One region of the Pseudomonas sp. ZY71 genome, then DNA from elsewhere that is predicted to be linked to it. Evidence: predicted binding sites of a transcription regulator. Region 1 holds the regulator's gene; each other region holds the start of a gene.
What was found. Region 1 encodes sigma-54, which starts transcription at its own class of promoters, with help from an activator protein. Its sites were predicted from a motif close to ANTGGCATNNANNTTGCTNT; they were not measured.
Positions count from the first base shown of each region.

Region 1 (6,693 bases):
GACTTCGCCGCTGGCAGGGCGCAATTGTGCGCCCATCAATCGCAGCAGCGTGGTCTTGCCACACCCGGAAGGCCCCATGATGCCGGTGACCTTGCCGCGCGGGATGCGAATATCGACGTTATTGAAAATGCTGCGCGCACCGCGCTTGAAGGAAACTCCCTTCAGCTCGACCGCGTAGGCGTTATCGGCACTCATCTAAACTCCTTGCGATGCAGCCTCTCACTCGGACGCCTGTCTTTACTTAAAAAGTACGTACATCCCGGGCAGGCCGAACTGGCGGCGAACTATATCACTGCAAAGGCTACGCGCCCAAGGCTTGTACCTGCCTGAGTTCGGCGATATGACAGGTGCGCAGGCTCTTTTGCCGGGTTTTGGTAACCAGGAATGACAAAGCACGACGAACTAGCGTGAGGCTTTGCAACATAACCGCTATAATCGCCGCCTTTTCATCGGGCTAAACGATTTCTGACATGAGCCAATCCAGCGATCTGATTCAATCGGCACAACGCACCATCCAACTCGAAGTGGAAGCCGTACAAGGCTTATTGCCCCATATCGACGCCGATTTCGTACGCGCTTGCGAGATAATCCTGAACAGCAAGGGCCGTGTAGTCGTGGTCGGCATGGGCAAATCAGGACACATCGGCAACAAGATTGCCGCCACGCTGGCCAGCACTGGCACTCCGGCCTTTTTTGTTCACCCGGCCGAGGCCAGCCATGGCGACATGGGCATGATCACCCGCGACGACGTGATCCTGGCCCTGTCGAACTCCGGCTCGACCAACGAAATCGTCACGCTGCTGCCGCTGATCAAGCGCCTTGGCATCCAGCTGATCAGCGTCACCGGCAACCCGCAATCGCCGCTGTCCAAAGCTGCCGAAGTCAATCTCAACGTGCACGTCGAGCACGAGGCCTGCCCGTTGAACCTGGCGCCGACCTCTTCGACGACTGCGGCCCTGGTCATGGGCGACGCCCTCGCCGTCGCGCTGCTTGAGGCCCGCGGCTTCACCGCCGAAGACTTCGCCTTCTCCCATCCTGGCGGTGCCCTCGGCCGTCGCTTGTTGCTGAAAGTGGAAAACGTCATGCATTGCGGTCAGGCGTTGCCGCAAGTACAACGCGGCACATTGCTCAAAGACGCGCTGATGGAAATGACCCGCAAGGGCCTGGGCATGACCGTCATCCTTGAAACTGACGGTAAACTGGCCGGGATCTTCACTGACGGCGATTTGCGCCGCACACTGGATCGCAGCATCGACATTCGCAGCGCCACCATCGATCAGGTGATGACGGCCCACGGCAAGACGGCCCGGCCGGAAATGCTGGCCGCCGAAGCCCTGAAAATCATGGAAGATAACCGAATCAACGCTTTGGTAGTCGTAGACGAGGAAGATCGCCCGGTCGGCGCCTTCAACCTCTCCGATCTGCTGCGCGCAGGAGTCATGTAATGAGCAACGATCTGCTGCAACGCGGCAAAGCGATCAAACTGGCGGTTTTCGACGTCGATGGCGTCCTTACCGACGGGCGCCTGTACTTTCTTGAAGACGGTAGCGAATTCAAGACCTTCAACACCCTCGACGGTCAGGGCATCAAGATGCTGATGAACGCCGGCGTGCAGACCGCCATCATCAGCGGCCGCAAAACGCCGGTGGTCGAGCGTCGAGCGAAAAACCTCGGCATCCCGCACCTGTTTCAGGGGCGCGAAGACAAATTGGTCGTTCTTGACGGCCTGCTGGAGCAACTGGGCCTAAGCTATGAACAGGTCGCCTACCTCGGTGACGACCTGCCTGACTTGCCGGTGATTCGCCGTGTAGGCTTGGGCATGGCCGTGGCCAACGCGGCCGACTTCGTCCGCGAACACGCCCATGGCGTTACCCGAGCCCGCGGTGGTGAAGGTGCCGCCCGCGAATTCTGCGAACTGATCCTGCGCGCCCAAGGCCACCTCGATGCGGCCAACGCCGCGTACCTGTGAGCCAAGCCATGTTCAGCAAAAAATTTCGTAACTTCCTGCTGTTCGGCTGCATCGCTGCGATTTTCGCAGCGGTCGGCTACTGGAATATCAGCCCGGAACGCTTTCTCGACAAACCACCGGTCACCTCGGTGGAAACGCCTATCGACTGGTATGCAACCAACACGCATACCCTGCAATACCTGCCGGATGGCAAGGTGCAGTATGAAATGACGTCCGAAAAAGCCGAGCACGTGAAGGCAACCGACGTCACGCTCGTGACCAAACCCGACCTGAACATGTATCGCGGAACGGAATTTCCGTGGCACGTGACCAGTGAGCGCGGCGAAGTGAACTCAGGCGGCACCGAAGTCGAACTGATCGATTCGGTACGCGTTGCGCGCACCGATGAAAAGAAGCGTGACATCCTGATCACGTCCACTCGCATGACCGTGTTCCCGCAGCAGGAATATGCGCAGACCGAGCAACCCGTTAGAATCGACGGCGCTGGCGGTGTATCGACTGGCGTTGGAATGAAAGCGTACCTGAAGGAAAGCAGGATACACCTGCTATCGAACGTAAGAGGACAGTATGAGGCTCGTTAAAACCCTCCCTATTTTGCTCAGTCTGGGCGCAGCACTGGGAAGCGTGAGCGCCTGGGCTCTGCCGAACGATCAGCAGCAACCTATCCGCATTCAGGCCGACGACGCCCAACTGGATGACAAGAACGGCATCGCCACCTACAAGGGCGACGTGATCATCACCCAAGGCTCGATGAAGGTGACCGGTAATACCGTGACCATCACCCGCACCCCGGCCGGCGATATCGACGTGGTGACTTCGGTGGGCAACCTTGCCTACTTCGAACAACTGCAGACCGCTGGCGACACCAAGCCGGTTCAGGGCTGGGGCGTGACGATCCAGTACCATGCTGCGCAGAATCGCGTCGTGCTGATCGACAAGGCCAAGGTTGTCGACAAGGACAACAACACGACGCAAGGCGAGAAAATCGTCTATGACACCGTGAAGAAACTGGCCAGCGCCGGTCGCGCTACCGGCAGCAAGGTTACCGAGGCGCGTCCGCGCATCGATATGGTGATCCAGCCGAAGAAGAAAACCGACGAGAAAACCCAGTAATGGCAACTCTGAAAGCTCAGCACCTGGCCAAGGCCTATAAAAGCCGCCAGGTCGTGCGTGACGTCAGCCTGTCGATCGACAGCGGCCAGATCGTCGGCCTGCTCGGCCCGAACGGTGCCGGCAAGACCACCTGCTTCTACATGATCGTCGGCTTGGTACAGGCCGATCAGGGCCGCGTACTGATCGATGATCTGGACGTCAGCCACCAGCCGATGCACGGCCGTGCAAAGGCCGGGATCGGCTATCTGCCGCAAGAAGCGTCGATCTTCCGCAAACTGTCGGTGGCCGACAACATCATGGCCATCCTCGAGACCCGTCAGGAACTCGACAAGGCCGGTCGCCGCAAAGAGCTGGAAAGCCTGCTGCAGGAATTCCACATCAGCCACATCCGCGACAACCTCGGCATGAGCCTGTCCGGTGGTGAACGCCGCCGGGTGGAAATCGCTCGCGCGCTGGCAACGGCACCGAAATTCATCCTGCTCGACGAACCGTTCGCCGGTGTCGACCCGATTTCGGTCGGCGATATCAAGCAGATCATCCACCACCTCAAGGCCAAAGGCATCGGTGTGCTGATCACCGACCACAACGTTCGTGAGACGCTGGATATCTGCGAAACCGCTTACATCGTCAACGATGGTCAGTTGATTGCCGAGGGCGATGCAGAAACCATCCTGGCCAACGATCTGGTCAAGGAAGTGTATCTGGGCCACGAGTTCCGCCTGTAAGCGCAACAGTGCCCGGTGCGCCGCCCGGGCGCTGTATCGATTCAAGCAGGATTTAATACGCTTTAATTGTTACAGCGCTCTAGGCAAACACTTCAGTTTCAGGCATATAATTTGCTTAAGTTTGGCGCTCCGGCGCCCTGTAGTGGATGGCGCATAGCGCCGGCGAATAAGGTGTTAAGCCCCTGCCATGAAACCATCGCTAGTCTTGAGAATGGGCCAGCAGCTGACGATGACACCGCAGCTGCAACAGGCCATCCGCCTGCTCCAATTGTCGACCCTGGATCTGCAACAGGAAATCCAGGAGGCGCTGGAATCCAATCCGATGCTCGAACGCCAGGAAGAAGGCGACGACTTCGACAATTCCGACCCCATGGCCGACAACGCCGAACAGAAGCCCACCGAAATCCAGGAACCCTCCTATCAGGAAACCGCGCCGACGGTGGACAACCTCGAGGACGGCGAATGGAACGAGCGCATCCCCAACGAGCTTCCGGTCGACACGGCCTGGGAAGACGTCTACCAGACCAGCGCCAGCAGCCTGCCCAGCAGCGACGATGACGAGTGGGATTTCACCACACGCACGTCCGCCGGCGAGAGCCTGCAAAGCCACTTGCTGTGGCAGCTGAACCTTGCACCGATGTCCGACACCGATCGCCTGATCGCCGTGACCCTGATCGATTGCATCAACAATCAGGGCTACCTGGACGAAACCCTCGAAGAGATCCTTGAGGCGTTCGACCCGGAACTGGACATCGAACTGGACGAAATCGAAGCCGTCCTGCACCGCATCCAGCAGTTCGAACCGGCCGGCATCGGCGCGCGCAATCTCGGCGAATGCCTGCTGCTGCAATTGCGCCAGTTGTCGGCCAAGACACCTTGGCTGGCTGAAGCGAAACGTCTGGTCAGCGATTACATCGACCTGCTCGGCAGCCGCGACTACAGCCAGTTGATGCGGCGCATGAAGCTCAAGGAAGACGAACTGCGTCAGGTCATCGAGCTGGTGCAAAGCCTTAATCCGCGCCCGGGTTCACAGATCGAATCAACCGAAGCCGAATACGTCGTGCCCGACGTGATCGTGCGCAAGGACAACGAACGCTGGCTGGTCGAACTCAATCAGGAATCGGTGCCACGCCTGCGCGTCAACGCCCAGTACGCTGGTTTCGTCCGCCGCGCCGACACCAGTGCCGACAACACCTTCATGCGCAACCAGTTGCAGGAAGCCCGCTGGTTCATCAAGAGCCTGCAGAGCCGCAACGAAACCCTGATGAAAGTTGCCACCCAGATCGTCGAGCATCAGCGCGGTTTTCTGGAGTACGGCGACGAAGCGATGAAGCCATTGGTCCTGCATGACATCGCCGAAGCGGTCGGCATGCACGAATCGACGATTTCACGGGTGACCACGCAGAAATTCATGCATACCCCGCGCGGTATTTATGAGCTGAAATACTTTTTCTCCAGCCACGTCAGCACCTCCGAAGGCGGCGAATGCTCGTCCACGGCGATCCGCGCGATCATCAAAAAACTGGTTGCTGCGGAAAATCAGAAAAAGCCGTTGAGTGACAGCAAGATCGCTGGTTTACTGGAGGCACAAGGCATTCAGGTGGCTCGCCGCACCGTCGCCAAGTACCGCGAATCCCTCGGGATCGCGCCTTCGAGCGAACGCAAGCGGTTGATGTAAGCCACGTTACAGCGTTCCAGTGGCAGGCTATCCAGCCTGCCGCTTTATGCACTGGCAACGAAGGAGAAGCTGTATGCAAGTCAACATCAGTGGACACCAACTGGAAGTGACCGAACCTCTGCGCGACTACATCAATGAGAAACTTCAACGATTGGAGCGCCATTTCGACAAGATCACCAACGTGCAAGTCACGATGTGCGTCGAAAAGCTTAAGCAGAAAATCGAAGCCACCTTGCATATTCCCGGCAGCGAAGTGGTCGCCAACGCAGAAGATACTGATATGTATGCTGCGATCGACTCACTGACCGACAAGCTGGATCGCCAACTCAAAAAGCATAAGGAAAAGACCCAAAGCCTCCTCCAGGGCGCGACAGGTCGATAACCCCCCATTCCATGATCCGACTTGAAAGTATCCTGACCCCCGGCCGTTCCCTTGTGAACGTGCCGGGCGGCAGTAAAAAGAAAGCTCTCGAACAAATTGCCAACCTGATCGCCCGCGAAGTGCCGGATCTGGCCATGCAGGATGTCTTCGAGGCGTTGATTGCCCGTGAAAAACTCGGTTCCACCGGTTTTGGTAACGGCATCGCCATCCCCCATTGCCGCCTCAAGGGTTGCCAAGCGCCGATCAGCGCGCTGATGCACCTTGACGCTCCGATCGATTTCGACGCCATTGACGGCGCTCCGGTTGACCTGCTGTTTGTTTTGCTGGTCCCGGAAGCCGCCACCGATGCGCATCTGGAGTTGCTACGTCAGATCGCCAGCATGCTGGATCGTAAGGAAGTGCGCGAAAAGCTGCGTAGCGCACCGAGTAGCGAAGCCTTGTATCAGGTCGTCCTGAGCGAGCAGAACGGGCATTAATCATGCGTTTGATCATCGTCAGCGGCCGTTCCGGCTCGGGTAAAAGTACGGCTCTGGATGTCCTTGAGGACAACGGCTATTACTGCATCGACAACCTGCCCGCAGGCTTGCTGCCGGAACTGGCCGAACGCGCGCTGATTCACACTGAGCTGGCGCAACCGCTGGTGGCCGTATCGATCGATGCGCGCAACCTGCCGAGTCATCTGACGCGCTTTCCCGAGTTGCTTGAAGATGTCCGGGCCAAGCACATCCAGTGCGATGTCCTGTATCTGGACGCCGACGAAGAAACCTTGCTCAAGCGTTTCTCCGAAACCCGCCGTCGCCACCCGCTGAGCAACGCCAATCGCTCG
Region 1 is NZ_CP144274.1:1,026,249-1,032,941, reverse strand. It holds gene VY732_RS04395 (ATP-binding cassette domain-containing protein) at 1-195, opposite strand, end outside; gene VY732_RS04390 (KpsF/GutQ family sugar-phosphate isomerase) at 471-1,445, shown strand; gene VY732_RS04385 (KdsC family phosphatase) at 1,445-1,969, shown strand; gene lptC (LPS export ABC transporter periplasmic protein LptC) at 1,978-2,550, shown strand; gene lptA (lipopolysaccharide transport periplasmic protein LptA) at 2,537-3,082, shown strand; gene lptB (LPS export ABC transporter ATP-binding protein) at 3,082-3,807, shown strand; gene VY732_RS04365 (RNA polymerase factor sigma-54) at 3,995-5,485, shown strand; gene hpf (ribosome hibernation-promoting factor, HPF/YfiA family) at 5,559-5,867, shown strand; gene ptsN (PTS IIA-like nitrogen regulatory protein PtsN) at 5,879-6,343, shown strand; gene rapZ (RNase adapter RapZ) at 6,346-6,693, shown strand, end outside.

Region 2 (6,693 bases), 980 kb from region 1:
CGATCCACAGGCTGGCAATATCAGCCCGGAGCAATGGCCATTCCAGGTCGCGAGCATCAAGCGCATGGCACCAGTGGCCGAACGCTTCCCGGCCCTGCTGCCGGATCCAGAGTTGAAGGCGGATGACCCGGTGAACCTGGGATTTGCACTGTTTCAGAAAAACTGTCTGGCGTGCCACCGGTTGAACGGTGCGGGGGATGCGCAGTTCGGGCCGGATCTGAATATTCCGTATAACCCGACCGAGTATTTCGGCGCGGATTTCCTCAAGCGTTACATTCGTGATCCGCAGAGTCTGCGTCAGTGGCCACAGGCGAAGATGCCGGGGTTTTCGGTAGAGGTGTTGCCGGAGGGGGATTTGCAGATGTTGGTGGGATATTTGAAACACATGGCCGGGCGCAAGGTTAAGCCCTGAGCACATTTCCTTGTAGGAGTGAGCCTGCTCGCGATAGCGGTGTATCAGTCAGCACATTTGTAACTGACAGACCGCTATCGCGAGCAGGCTCACTCCTACAAGGGTTTTGTGTGGGCCAGTTACTGTTGCTGGACGGAGAGGACTGGCGTCGGCGAGACAAACACTTTCGCATGCATCTGCTCGCACCCACCGCCCCGGCGCATGCCGCGTACCGGGCAGGCATCCAGATAATCCAGACCCACCGCCAGTTTCAAATGCCGCTCCGGCCGCGCCAGTTGATTGGTCACATCAAAGCTGTACCAAGCGTCATCCAGCCAGGCTTCCGCCCAGGCGTGGCTCGCCAAATGCTCGCAATCCTCGCTGTACAAATAGCCCGACACATAACGTGACGGAATCCCGAGACTACGTGCACAAGCCAGAAACGCGTGAGCGTGATCCTGACAAACCCCGGCACGTCCGGCGAAAGCTTCCGCCGCGCTGGTGTCGACTTCAGTAGAACCCGGCGTATACGTCATGTGCTGATTCAAACCGTGCATCAAATCAATCAGCGCCGTGCGATCGCGCCGCTGCTTGCAGGATTTTTCCGCGAACGCACGCAGCGCCTCATCGGCCTCGGTCAAGCGAGTGAAGCGCAGAAACGGCAGCGCCGACTGGCTCTCGTGCTCGGCCTCGCGCAATTCGTCGATATCGACCTGCCCTCGGGCGCCGATGATGATCGCTTCGTGCGGTTCATCCATGGTCAGCACATGCAGGATATTGCCGAACGGATCGAGTTGCGCGCGCACCGGGCGTGGCAGGTCGAGTTGCCAGCTCAGCACATGCTGACGCTCGCTGTCGTGGGGGGTCAGCCGCAGGTACTGGATGCTCGCCCGCACCTGATCTTCGTAGTGATAGGTGGTCTCGTGGCTTATGGAAAGTCTCATGCAGCCTCCAGGTAGGAACTGTGAATGGCGTTGCCCAACTGGCGCACCAGCGGGATGAATTCGGTCAGCCAGGCGTGCAGGCCTTCCTCGAGAATTTCGTTGATGCCGGTGTAGCGCAGGCGCGCGTCCATCTCTGCTGCCAGACGTTGCGCCGGTCGGCCATTGGCGCCAGGCAACTGCGCGAGAATCTGGTCGATCTCTTCGGTGCAGGCGCGCAGTGAACGCGGGACATCGGCACGCAACAGCAGCAACTCGGCGACGTGACGGGCGCCGGGCGCATCGCGGTAGATTTCGGTGTAGGCCTCGAAGGAGGACAAGGCGCGCAGCAAGGCACTCCACTGGTAATAAGCGTGGGCCGTACCGTCGCTGACCGCTTCAGCCTGATCGCCGGCCATTTCATAGCGGGCATCGAGCAACCGCAGCGTGTTGTCCGCGCGTTCGATGAACGTCCCGAGACGAATGAAACGAAATGCATCGTTACGCATGATCGTGCCGTAGGACGCACCACGAAACAGGTGCGAACGCTCCTTGATCCATTCGCAGAAACGGCTCATGCCATAGCGACTGAGGCCCTGTTCGGCGATCCCGCGAATCTCCAGCCATGTCGAATTGATGTTCTCCCACATGTCCGCCGTGATGCGCCCGCGCACGGCATGGGCGCTGGCCCGCGCCGCGCCGAGGCAACTGTAGATGCTCGCCGGGTTGGCGGCGTCGAGGGCAAAAAAGTGCAGCAGGCGTTCGGCATGCAGCGCGCCGTGGCGCTCCAGATAATCGTCGAGGGTGCCAGTGATGAGCAGTGGCATCGCCAGTTCGTGCAAACCATCGCCGCGACCATCCTGCGGCATCAGCGACAGCGAATAACTGATGTCGAGCATCCGGGCGAGGTTTTCCGCCCGCTCCAGATAACGCGACATCCAATACAGATCCGAGGCAGTTCTACTTAACATGGCAAGCTTCCTTCAATCCTCGACCACCCAGGTGTCCTTGGTTCCGCCGCCCTGGGAGGAATTCACCACCAGGGAACCTTCACGCAGCGCCACACGGGTCAAACCGCCAGGCACCACGCGGGTTTCGCGCCCGGACAAGACAAACGGACGCAAGTCGATATGGCGCGGGGCGATGCCGTTTTCGACAAAGGTCGGACAGGTCGACAGCGACAGCGTCGGTTGCGCGATGTATGCGTGCGGCTTGGCTTTGATGCGCTCGCGGAAGGCGTCGATTTCCGCCGTCGTCGACGCCGGCCCCACGAGCATTCCGTAACCACCGGAGCCTTGAGTTTCCTTGACCACCAGATCTGGAAGATTGGCCAGCACGTGGGAAAGTTCAGACGGGTTGCGGCATTGCCAGGTCGGCACGTTCTTCAGGATCGGTTCTTCGTCGAGGTAGAACCGGATCATGTCGGTAACAAACGGGTACACCGATTTGTCGTCCGCCACACCGGTGCCGATGGCATTGGCCAACACGACGTTGCCCGAGCGATAAGACGAGAGCAGCCCCGGCACACCGAGCATCGAGTCGGGGTTGAACGCCAGCGGGTCGAGGAACGCATCGTCGAGGCGGCGGTAGATCACGTCCACCGCTTTCGGGCCGTCGGTGGTGCGCATGAAGACTTTATCGTCACGCACGAACAGATCCGCGCCCTCGACCAGCTCCACACCCATTTCCCGCGCCAAAAACGCGTGCTCGAAGAACGCACTGTTGAAGCGCCCCGGCGTCAGCACCACCACGCTCGGGTCATCGATCGGGCTTGAGCTTTTCAGGGTGTCGAGCAACAGGTTCGGGTAATGATCGATCGGCGCGATGCGCTGGGCGGCGAACAGCTCCGGGAACAGGCGCATCATCATCTTGCGGTCTTCGAGCATGTAGCTCACGCCGCTCGGAGTGCGCAGGTTGTCTTCAAGCACGTAGTAAGTGCCGTCACCATCGCGCACCAGATCGACGCCGGAGATGTGCGAATAGATATCGCGGTGCAGATCGAGGCCTTGCATCGCCAACTGATATTGCTCGTTGGCCAGCACCTGTTCGGCAGGAATGATCCCGGCCTTGATGATGCGCTGCTCGTGATAGAGGTCAGCGAGAAACATATTCAGCGCCTTGACCCGCTGGATGCAGCCGCGCTCAACGATCCGCCACTCGCTGGCGGGAATGCTGCGCGGAATGGTGTCGAAAGGAATCAGGCGCTCGGTGCCCTGCTCATCGCCGTAGAGCGTGAAGGTAATGCCGGCGCGATGGAACAGCAGATCGGCCTCACGTCGCCGCTGGGCCAACAGTTCGTCAGGCGTGTCAGCCAGCCATCGGGCGAACTCCCGATAATGCGGGCGAACCTGGCCGCCGGCGTCGTACATCTCATCAAAATAGGTGCGGATCATGCCGTACTCCTTGTCACCCGGACCTACAGGCCTTCGCAAGGCCCGTGCCATCGGCATAAACGCTTTGATTTCAATCGGTTGGAAATACACGCCGCAGGCACCGCACCATTCCTGTGCGGCAAATGCCCCAACCGGATTGCCCCCGCTTCATTGCGACGCACTGCATCGCCTATCACCAGCATAGTCAGAGTTGATTTCACTGCCCGGCGCTGCCTGCGGATAATCCGCGCATCCGCTGCAAAACTTCCCCGCGCACAGCGCCGCGAAGTCGCCAGCTCAACTGACCTGGACTGCCTGCGCAGCCCACCCTGCCTTAACCCTGACCGGTTTCCTCTCCTTATCGGTCTTCCCTTTTAGCCACCCTCTCCGGTGGCTTTTTTTTGCCTCGGTTTCTTGTTTCAGGGTTTTGCCACAGCGTTTTGCTTACGTCGGAAATGACAACGGCCAACCCGAAGGTCAGCCGTTGTTCAACAAATGAAACCAGAGATCAGTTCAAACGGTGGCGGTTGCGCACCTCCTGCTTTACGCCCCAGCCCTCGATGATGCCACCCAGAGGTTCAACCACGGCAGAGAATCCCTGCTCGAAGTCGCCGATATCGTCATAGGTCGCGTACATCACTTTGCTTAATTCCAGCGCCCACGCACCGTCATCACGCACGCTGACCTGGGCATTGATGGACTCACCGCGAAATTTGCCTGCCGCCCTGCGCGCCCGCTCCTCGTCCGGGAAAATCGCGTAGAACTCGATGGGATGGAATCGGGAAAAATCGAAACCGCCTTCTTTCATGCGGCGCAGAACATTGCTGCTGATGTCTTCTTGATAGGCTGTGCTCATGAATCGTCCCCCTCGCATAGATGGATAGACTTTCCGTATTCCCGCCCCGGGCCTCTGGCCAAAGTACTACGGCAACGTGGTTGCACGCGGGAACAAGCATGTAGCTGACAAGACCAGACCTTAGCGATCCGTTCGCTGATCTCGCTTGCAGAGTAGCCTCAAGATAGAGCTGCTGCCAAGGCCTGGTTGCTTCGGATGAAGGAAGATTTTCAGATTGGAGTGATGCTGCGGATCTTGATGCTGTTTTGGGTTTCGAGGCTTTTGACGCCAGCATCGGGGGTTCGCCCTTCCAGATCGTTGAGATCCAGTTTGGCGGCGACTGGCAGGAGCCGTTCCTTGATCAATCGAGCGGCCTCATCGTCGGTGGGGCATTCAGCGCGGTCGAACACCTCATCGACAATTTCACCATGATCGTTCACGAAAGTGACTTTCCACTTTTGCATCGGTGCCTCCTCGATCAAACCCGCAAATGGGCTTACCACTATCTCGACTGTGAACGCCGAAAGTTGGTTCAAAAGGATTACAGCGGGCGAAGATGAAAAAAACGACATCTATCGTGGGGGGCAAACAAATGTGGGAGCGAGCCTGCTCGCGAAGGGGTCTGTCCAGTCGACATATTCTTTGACTGACCTGACGCCTTCGCGAGCAGGCTCGCTCCCACAGGGGTAATGCGGTGTTCTTTTAGTCGTTGCTTGGCTTGTTGATCGCCTGCAGCACGTACTGCGGCAAGGCGAACGCGCCGATGTGGATTTCCGGGTTGTAGTAGCGCGTGACGATGCCGCTGCCGATGAAACGCTGTTGCAGGGTTTCACGGCTGAGCTTGCGGTAGGCCGGGTTGGTCGAGCCCCACGCAAATGTCATCGAACCGCCGATGTAGGTCGGTACGGCCGCCTGATAGAAGTGCCAGTCCGGGAACAGGCTGTTCAGACGCCCGGCGGTGGTTTTCACTTCGTCGATCTGCATGAACGGTGTGCCGTTCTGGGTCACCAGAATGCCGCCCTCGTTCAGGCAGCGGTGGCACGCCTGGTAGAAGTTCTCCGAGAACAACACTTCGCCCGGGCCGATCGGGTCAGTGGAGTCGGAGATGATCACGTCGAATTTTTCCGTGGTGGTGGCGACGAAACGCATGCCGTCGTCGATCACCAGGTTCAGACGCGGATCGTCGTAGGCGCCGCTGGAGTGGTTCGGCAGGAACTCTTTGCACATGTCGACCACGGTGCCGTCGATCTCGACCATGGTGATGTGTTCAACGCCGGCGTGCTTGGTCACTTCGCGCAGCATGCCACCGTCACCGCCGCCAATGATCAGTACGCGCTTGGCACTGCCATGGGCGAGGATCGGCACATGGGTGAGCATTTCGTGGTAGATGAATTCGTCGGCTTCGGTGGTCTGGATCACGCCGTCCAGCGCCATGACACGGCCCATGCGCGGGTTCTGGAAGATCACCAGGTGCTGGTGTTCGGTGCGCACTTCGTGCAGCAGTTTTTCCATGCGAAAACGCTGGCCGTAGCCTTCGTAGAGGGTTTCCAGGTACTCGCTGGTTTTGGTGACGGTCATGGTCAAGTGCTCCGATGAATGCGCGGGCGCCAATCGTGGGGACGATTGCCCGGGAAAGGCGCGCATTCTACGTTGCCGAAGATGACAGGTCGAACCTCACTTTATCGGCAACCCGCAATCCCTTGTAGGAGTGAGCCTGCTCGCGATAGCGGTTTTTCAGTCACTGACTCATTGACTGAAGGATAGCTATCGCGAGCAGGCTCGCTCCCACAGGGTATTGCGGTGTTCTCGGGATCGGCTCAGATCCGCACGTTGCCCCGCGGTCCGGCGATCGCCCAGATGATCAGGCCCAGCACTGGCAGGAGGATGATCAGCAGCACCCAGACGATTTTCATCCCGGTGGTCGCGCCGCTTTTCAACACGTTGATGATGGCCCAGATGTCGAGGGCAAGGATGATCAGGCCAATCAGACCGTTGAACGTGGAACCCATGGTGTCGCTCCAGAATAGTGGCATGCACTTTTAGGATAGACGGTCGCGCGCAGGGTTCCCTTTTATTGCACTCAGACGTGAACGGCGATCTTCAGGGCTTCGAGCGAGGGTGCGGCGGCGATGCCGACTTCGGCGCACAGTTCCAGCACCCGAGGCACGTCGTTGC
Region 2 is NZ_CP144274.1:2,006,002-2,012,694, reverse strand. It holds gene VY732_RS09015 (c-type cytochrome) at 1-412, shown strand, start outside; gene VY732_RS09010 (transglutaminase family protein) at 532-1,335, opposite strand; gene VY732_RS09005 (alpha-E domain-containing protein) at 1,332-2,282, opposite strand; gene VY732_RS09000 (circularly permuted type 2 ATP-grasp protein) at 2,295-3,704, opposite strand; gene VY732_RS08995 (ribonuclease E inhibitor RraB) at 4,192-4,539, opposite strand; gene VY732_RS08990 (hypothetical protein) at 4,749-4,982, opposite strand; gene speE (polyamine aminopropyltransferase) at 5,221-6,096, opposite strand; gene VY732_RS08980 (PLDc N-terminal domain-containing protein) at 6,336-6,527, opposite strand; gene VY732_RS08975 (hypothetical protein) at 6,599-6,693, opposite strand, start outside.
Region 2: VY732_RS09000 (circularly permuted type 2 ATP-grasp protein) is a predicted target of sigma-54. The motif match lies at 3,737-3,756, and genes of this name have one in related genera.

Region 3 (6,693 bases), 1.1 Mb from region 1:
AGCCAGGGCGCCACCCAGCGGACGCATCAGACTCCCGCCGAACACGCAGGCTGCGGTGTAGTAACCGGCCGTCACCGGGCTCAAGCCGTACTGATCGTTGAAGTAGCCGGGCAGGGCGCTGGCCAGACCGATGAAGCCGCCGAAGGTGACGCTGTAGAAAAACATGAACCACCAGCTGTCACGGTCGCCCAAGGCTTTGAAGTAGTCGGCCATGGCTTTGGCTTTCGGCCGCTGCGGCGCATTTTTGGCCAGCCAGGCAAACAGCACCAGTGTCAGGATCAATGGAATCAGGGCGAAACCGAAAACGTTGCTCCAGCCAAATGCGGCGGCGAGCACCGGTGCCAGCAGCGCGGCGAACACGGTGCCGGAGTTGCCCGCACCGGCAATGCCCATGGCTTTGCCCTGATGCTGTGGCGGGTACCACTGCGAAGCCAGCGGCAGCGCAACAGCAAACGACGCGCCGGCCATGCCGAGGAACAGGCCGAGGATCAGCGCCTGCTCGTAGCTATGAATGCCGATTTTCCAGGCACCGAACAGTGCGCAGATGACGATGACCTGACCGATCAGCCCGGCGGTTTTCGGCGACAGCCGATCGGCGAGCATGCCCATGATGAAACGCAGCACCGCGCCAGCAAGGATCGGCGTGGCGACGACGAGGCCGCGTTGTTGGGTGGTCAGGTGCAGGTCGGCGGCGATTTGCACCGCCAACGGGCCGAGCAGGTACCAGACCATGAAGCTCAGGTCGAAATAGAGGAAGGCCGCGAACAATGTCGGGGTGTGGCCGGATTTCCAGAAGCTTGAATTCATCGCGCACCTCAGCTGAAAAGAGTCTCGAAAGGAGTCATGCAACAGCAAGTGGGGCGCCGCCACGGCCGCACCACCGGCCCCGAGCTGTGGGGCCAAAACGCAAAAACGCCGCTACCTGATGCGCCGGTTGGGCGAACGGGTGAGCGACGTCTTTGTCGTGGGTGGGGCAACCGCCGTTGGTTACCTGTGCGTTTTACTTAGCGAGATTTGTGCCAACAGCCGGAAAATCAAAAGCCCCTCACCCTAACCCTCTCCCAGAGGGAGAGGGGACTGACCGAGGTGTCTTGCGCTAAACATCGACCTGAGAAACCGAGTCGATTATGGATTCACAGCAGAAAACTACAGGTCGGCGTACTTCGCGAGGGGACTGACCGAGGTGTCTGGCGTCAAACATCGACCTGAGAAACCGAGTCGATTATGGATTCACAGCAGAAATTGCAGGTCGGCGTATTTCCCGAGCATCCCCCGGTCGGTCCCCTCTCCCTCCGGGAGAGGGCTAGGGTGAGGGGCTTTTCAAGTGCTCAGAGCTTTTCAGCCAAGCAACTCACTCATCGCAATAATCTGCTCCGCCACCTGAATCAGCTTCTGCTGCCGGCTCATGGCCTGGCGCCGCATCAGCGTGTAAGCCTCTTCCTCATTGCAATCCTTCATCTTCATCAATAACCCCTTGGCCAGCTCAATACGCTTGCGCTCAGCCAATTGCAGGTCTCGCGCCTGCAACTGCGCACGCAAGGCCTGATCACTCTCGAAACGCGCCATCGCCACATCGAGAATCGGCTGCAAACGCTGGGCGTGAATGCCTTCGACGATGTAGGCACTGACCCCGGATTTGATCGCCTGACGCATCACTCCGGGGTCATGCTCGTCGGTAAACATCACGATCGGCCGTGGCTGGTCGCGGCTGACCAGCACGACTTGCTCCATGACATCGCGGCTCGGTGACTCGGTATCGATCAGGATCACGTCCGGGCGCACCGTTTCGACGCGCGCGGGCAGGTCGATGGTCAGACCGGATTCATCGATGACTTCGAAACCGGCTTCAGTCAGCGCGGCTTTCAGGCGCCCGACTTTTTTCGCTGTGTCGTTGATCAACAGAATGCGCAACATGTTCGCGGTCTCCTGTCAGCGGCGGGCGAGAAGGGGAGCGTCGTCGCTCATCGCGTGCAGCTTGAAGCTGCGCGCATAACCGGCGGGATCGCTGCCGTCCCAGATTTTGCCGTCGAGCAACTGGCTGCTGCGCATGTCGGTACCCCACGCCGCCACGCCGACAGCGGTTGCCGCATCGCGGTAGATAGCCAGTTGCTGGACCTGCCGGGCGACGCCGAGATAGTCCGGATCCTCACGCAGCAGGCCCCAGCGGCGGAACTGGGTCATGAACCACATGCCGTCCGACAGATACGGCAGATTCACCTCGCCGTTGCCGTGGAAGCGCAGCGCATGAGGATCCTGCCAACGATTGCCGAGGCCATCGGCATAGTCACCGAGAAAACGCGGTTCGATGCACGCAAGCGGCGCGTCCAGATACGCCGGCGCGCTGAGCAATTGCGCGGTGCTGCGACGATTTTCCGGGCTCTCTTCGATAAAGCGGCTGGCTTCAAGGATCGCCATCACCAGCGCCCGCGCCGTGTTCGGGTATTGCTCGACAAATTCACGGGTGCAGCCAAGGACTTTTTCCGGGTGATCGGGCCAGATGGTCTGACTGGTCGCCAAGGTAAACCCGAGATCCTGCTGCACCGCGCTAGCCGCCCAAGGCTCGCCGACACAAAAACCGTCGATACGCCCAGCTTGCAGGTGCGCGACCATTTGCGGCGGCGGCACCACTACGCTGTCGACATCCTGAAGTGGATGAATGCCCTGACTTGCCAGCCAGTAATAAAGCCACATGGCGTGAGTGCCGGTGGGGAAGGTCTGCGCGAAGGTGAGTTTTGCGCGGCTTTGGTGCACGTGGCGGTCCAGCGCTTCAGGACTGCTCACGCCGAGGTTCTGCAGGCCGTGAGAGAGGTTGAGGCTCTGGCCGTTCTGGTTCAGGCCCATCAGCACTGCCATATCGGTCGGAGCAACGCCGCCGATGCCCAGATGCACCGCGTAAATCAGCCCATACAGACTGTGTGCAGCGTCGAGTTCGCCGCTGACCAGATTGTCGCGCAGATTCGCCCAAGAGGCCTGGCGCTTCAGGTTCAGCGTTAGTCCGTAAGGTTGGGCAAAGCCCTGTGTGGCAGCAACGACAACCGATGCGCAGTCGCTCAACGCCATGAAGCCGAGGTTGATTGCAGTCTTTTCCGGGGCATCGCTGCCATTGACCCAGGCCAGGGGCCCTACCGAAGGTTCATTCATACACCGCCACCTCGAAAAAAAGCGCCGCCGCGGACTTTGCGCAGGCAAAACCCGGGACGACGCCATTGTCCTTGCCCGCTTGCCGTCATTGGCCTGCGCGCTGATAGTCAAGGAAGGTGCAAGGCATATGCCAGTGCCAGTGATTTGCGCATGTGCCTCGCGCCGCAGGTCGATGCCCGGCTATAATCGCCGCCTCTTTTCGCCGCTCGAGTCATCGCCGCCCATGTACACCCTGGCCCGTCAGCTGTTGTTCAAACTTTCCCCGGAAACCTCCCACGATCTGTCGCTGGATCTGATCGGCGCGGGTGGGCGTTTGGGCCTCAACGGCTTGCTGTGCAAGGCGCCGGCGAAGAAGCCGGTGACGGTCATGGGCCTCGAATTCCCGAACCCGGTGGGTCTGGCGGCCGGTCTGGACAAGAACGGCGCGGCCATCGATGGCTTTGCGCAACTGGGTTTCGGTTTTGTCGAAATCGGCACCGTGACCCCGCGTCCGCAGCCGGGCAACCCGAAACCACGGATTTTCCGCCTGCCGGAAGCCGAGGCGATCATCAACCGCATGGGTTTCAACAACCTCGGTGTCGATAACCTGCTGGCGCGCGTGGCCGCGGCGAAATACAAAGGCGTGCTGGGCATCAACATCGGCAAGAACTTCGATACGCCGGTTGAACGCGCGGTCGACGATTACCTGATCTGCCTGGACAAGGTCTACGCCCACGCCAGCTACGTGACGGTCAACGTCAGCTCGCCGAACACCCCGGGCCTGCGCAGCCTGCAGTTCGGCGATTCGCTCAAGCAATTGCTCGCGGATCTGGCCACGCGCCGCGCTGAACTGGCGTTGCGTCATGGCAAACATGTGCCGCTGGCGATCAAGATCGCGCCGGACATGACCGATGAAGAAACCGCGCAGGTGGCTCAAGCGCTGATCGAAACCGGCATGGACGCGGTGATCGCTACCAACACCACACTCAGCCGTGTCGGTGTCGAAGGCATGGAGCATGGCGACGAGGCGGGCGGTTTGTCCGGTGCGCCGGTGCGGGAGAAGAGCACCAATACCGTGAAGGTGCTGGCGGGTGAGTTGGCTGGGCGTTTGCCGATCATTGCGGCGGGCGGGATTACTGAAGGCAAACATGCGGCTGAGAAGATTCTGGCGGGTGCGAGCCTGGTGCAGATCTATTCCGGCTTCATCTATAAGGGCCCGGCGCTGATTCGTGAGTCGGTCGACGCAATCGCCGCCTTGCGCTGATCCATAGACACCACTGTTCCTTTGTAGGAGTGAGCCTGCTCGCGATAGCTTTCTTTCGGTCACTTCATCAGCGACTGACAGACCGCTATCGCGAGCAGGCTCACTCCTACAGGTTTTGTGTATGGCACAGATAATTTGACAGGCATAAAAAAGGGCTCCTCGAAGGAGCCCCTGGGCCGTAGCCCGCCGTCCGGGAAGGACGTGCATGGTAAGTCGTTACAAATTCAGATTGTCGTGTCGGAATTAATGCCCTGTGTCAGCCGACGGCGTGAAGTTCGTTGAGTCTGTGGATTCCCGCAGTGCCGGTCATACCGTCCCAGTTGTCGCCGCGTCCTTCTCGCCAGCCGTTAATCCAGGCTTGGCGTACCGACGGTAGAGTAAATGGGCAAAGCTCACGGGATTTGCCACCAACGCCATATTGATATCCGCGCAAAAATGCTCTTTCCAACGGATCACGCTTAAGTCTTCTCATAGGGTGTTTCCCTCACTTGTTGACTGTTTTGTGTCGCGTTGACCTCAACTGAGGTCTGGCAGAAGAAACCTGCCATGGTGCGGCTCGCTGCCGGCGTGGCGAGCCAAGGTGTTGACGCCGTTGCGACGTCAACCTGTGTTCAGTTCTAACCAATGAGTCACACCGAGGGAATGATCGTTTTGTCATAAGGACGTAACGAAATTAGTGCTACAGCCATAAGTAACGACGGGTTTCATGCACGGTTTTTCAGCAAACCCCGGTATGATCGGCCCCGCGCTGGATGATGGGGTTAATTCTTTAGTGAGAATGACCCACGTTTGCGCTGGGGTATAAAGCGACGAAGGGTCGCTTTAAGACTTTTTGTTTCATCAACTTTTTTATCTGTCCCGGCATCTAAGCTCTTTTAACCCGAGCAGCGGGGATGGAACGGCACACCTTCGTGCCACGCGGGCGCTCTTTTAGAAAAGCGCCTGATTGAAAACCGGATCGGCAATGCGTTGCCGATTCACTAGCCAAAGGCTTTGGAAATCCCATGTCCGACCGTTTCGAACTCTTCCTCACTTGCCCTAAAGGCCTTGAAGGCCTGCTCATCGAGGAAGCCGTCGGGCTTGGCCTTGAAGAAGCACGCGAGCACACCTCCGCCGTGCGTGGCATGGCGACCATGGAAACCGCTTATCGTCTGTGCCTCTGGTCGCGTCTGGCCAACCGGGTATTGCTGGTGCTCAAGCGTTTCCCGATGAAAGACGCTGAAGACCTCTATCACGGCGTGCTCGACATCGAGTGGCAGGATCACATGCTCAGCGACGGCACCCTGGCCGTCGAATTCAGCGGCCACGGTTCCGGCATCGACAACACCCACTTCGGTGCCCTGAAAGTCAAAGACGCCATCGTCGACAAACTGCGCACCCCGCAGGGCGACCGTCCGTCGATCGACAAACTCAACCCGGACCTGCGCATTCACCTGCGTCTGGATCGCGGTGAAGCGATTCTCTCCCTCGACCTCTCCGGCCACAGCCTGCACCAGCGCGGTTACCGTCTGCAGCAGGGCGCGGCGCCGCTGAAGGAAAACCTCGCGGCAGCCATCCTGATCCGTTCCGGCTGGCCACGTATTGCCGCTGAAGGCGGCGCGCTGGCTGACCCGATGTGCGGTGTCGGCACGTTCCTCGTCGAGGCGGGCATGATCGCCGCCGACATGGCGCCGAACCTGCGTCGTGAGCAGTGGGGCTTCACCGCGTGGCTCGGTCACGTGCCGGCGCTGTGGAAAAAACTCCACGAAGAGGCCGTCGAGCGCGCCGCTGCCGGTCTGGCCAAGCCACCGCTGTGGATTCGTGGCTACGAAGCCGATCCGCGTCTGATTCAACCGGGCCGCAACAACGTTGAGCGTGCCGGCCTGAGCGAGTGGATCAAGATCTACCAGGGCGAAGTCGCGACCTTCGAGCCGCGTCCGGATCAGAACCAGAAAGGTCTGGTCATCTGTAACCCACCGTACGGCGAGCGTCTCGGCGACGAGGCCAGCCTGCTGTATCTCTACCAGAACCTCGGCGAGCGCTTGCGTCAGGCCTGCCTGAACTGGGAAGCGGCGGTGTTCACCGGCGCCCCGGATCTGGGCAAGCGCATGGGCATTCGCAGCCATAAACAGTATTCGTTCTGGAACGGCGCGCTGCCGTGCAAGCTGCTGTTGATCAAAGTGCTGCCGGATCAGTTCGTCACCGGCGAGCGTCGCACCCCGGAACAGCGTCAGGCCGAGCGCGAGCAAGCGGCTTACGACCAGACCCCGGACGAGCCGCAAGAGCGCAAGTTCAACAAGAACGGCAACCCGATCAAACCGACGCCAGCC
Region 3 is NZ_CP144274.1:2,105,899-2,112,591, forward strand. It holds gene VY732_RS09480 (nitrate/nitrite transporter) at 1-807, opposite strand, end outside; gene VY732_RS09485 (ANTAR domain-containing response regulator) at 1,339-1,914, opposite strand; gene VY732_RS09490 (CmpA/NrtA family ABC transporter substrate-binding protein) at 1,930-3,141, opposite strand; gene VY732_RS09495 (quinone-dependent dihydroorotate dehydrogenase) at 3,365-4,384, shown strand; gene rmf (ribosome modulation factor) at 4,641-4,856, opposite strand; gene rlmKL (bifunctional 23S rRNA (guanine(2069)-N(7))-methyltransferase RlmK/23S rRNA (guanine(2445)-N(2))-methyltransferase RlmL) at 5,389-6,693, shown strand, end outside.
Region 3: VY732_RS09490 (CmpA/NrtA family ABC transporter substrate-binding protein) is a predicted target of sigma-54. The motif match lies at 3,257-3,276, and genes of this name have one in related genera.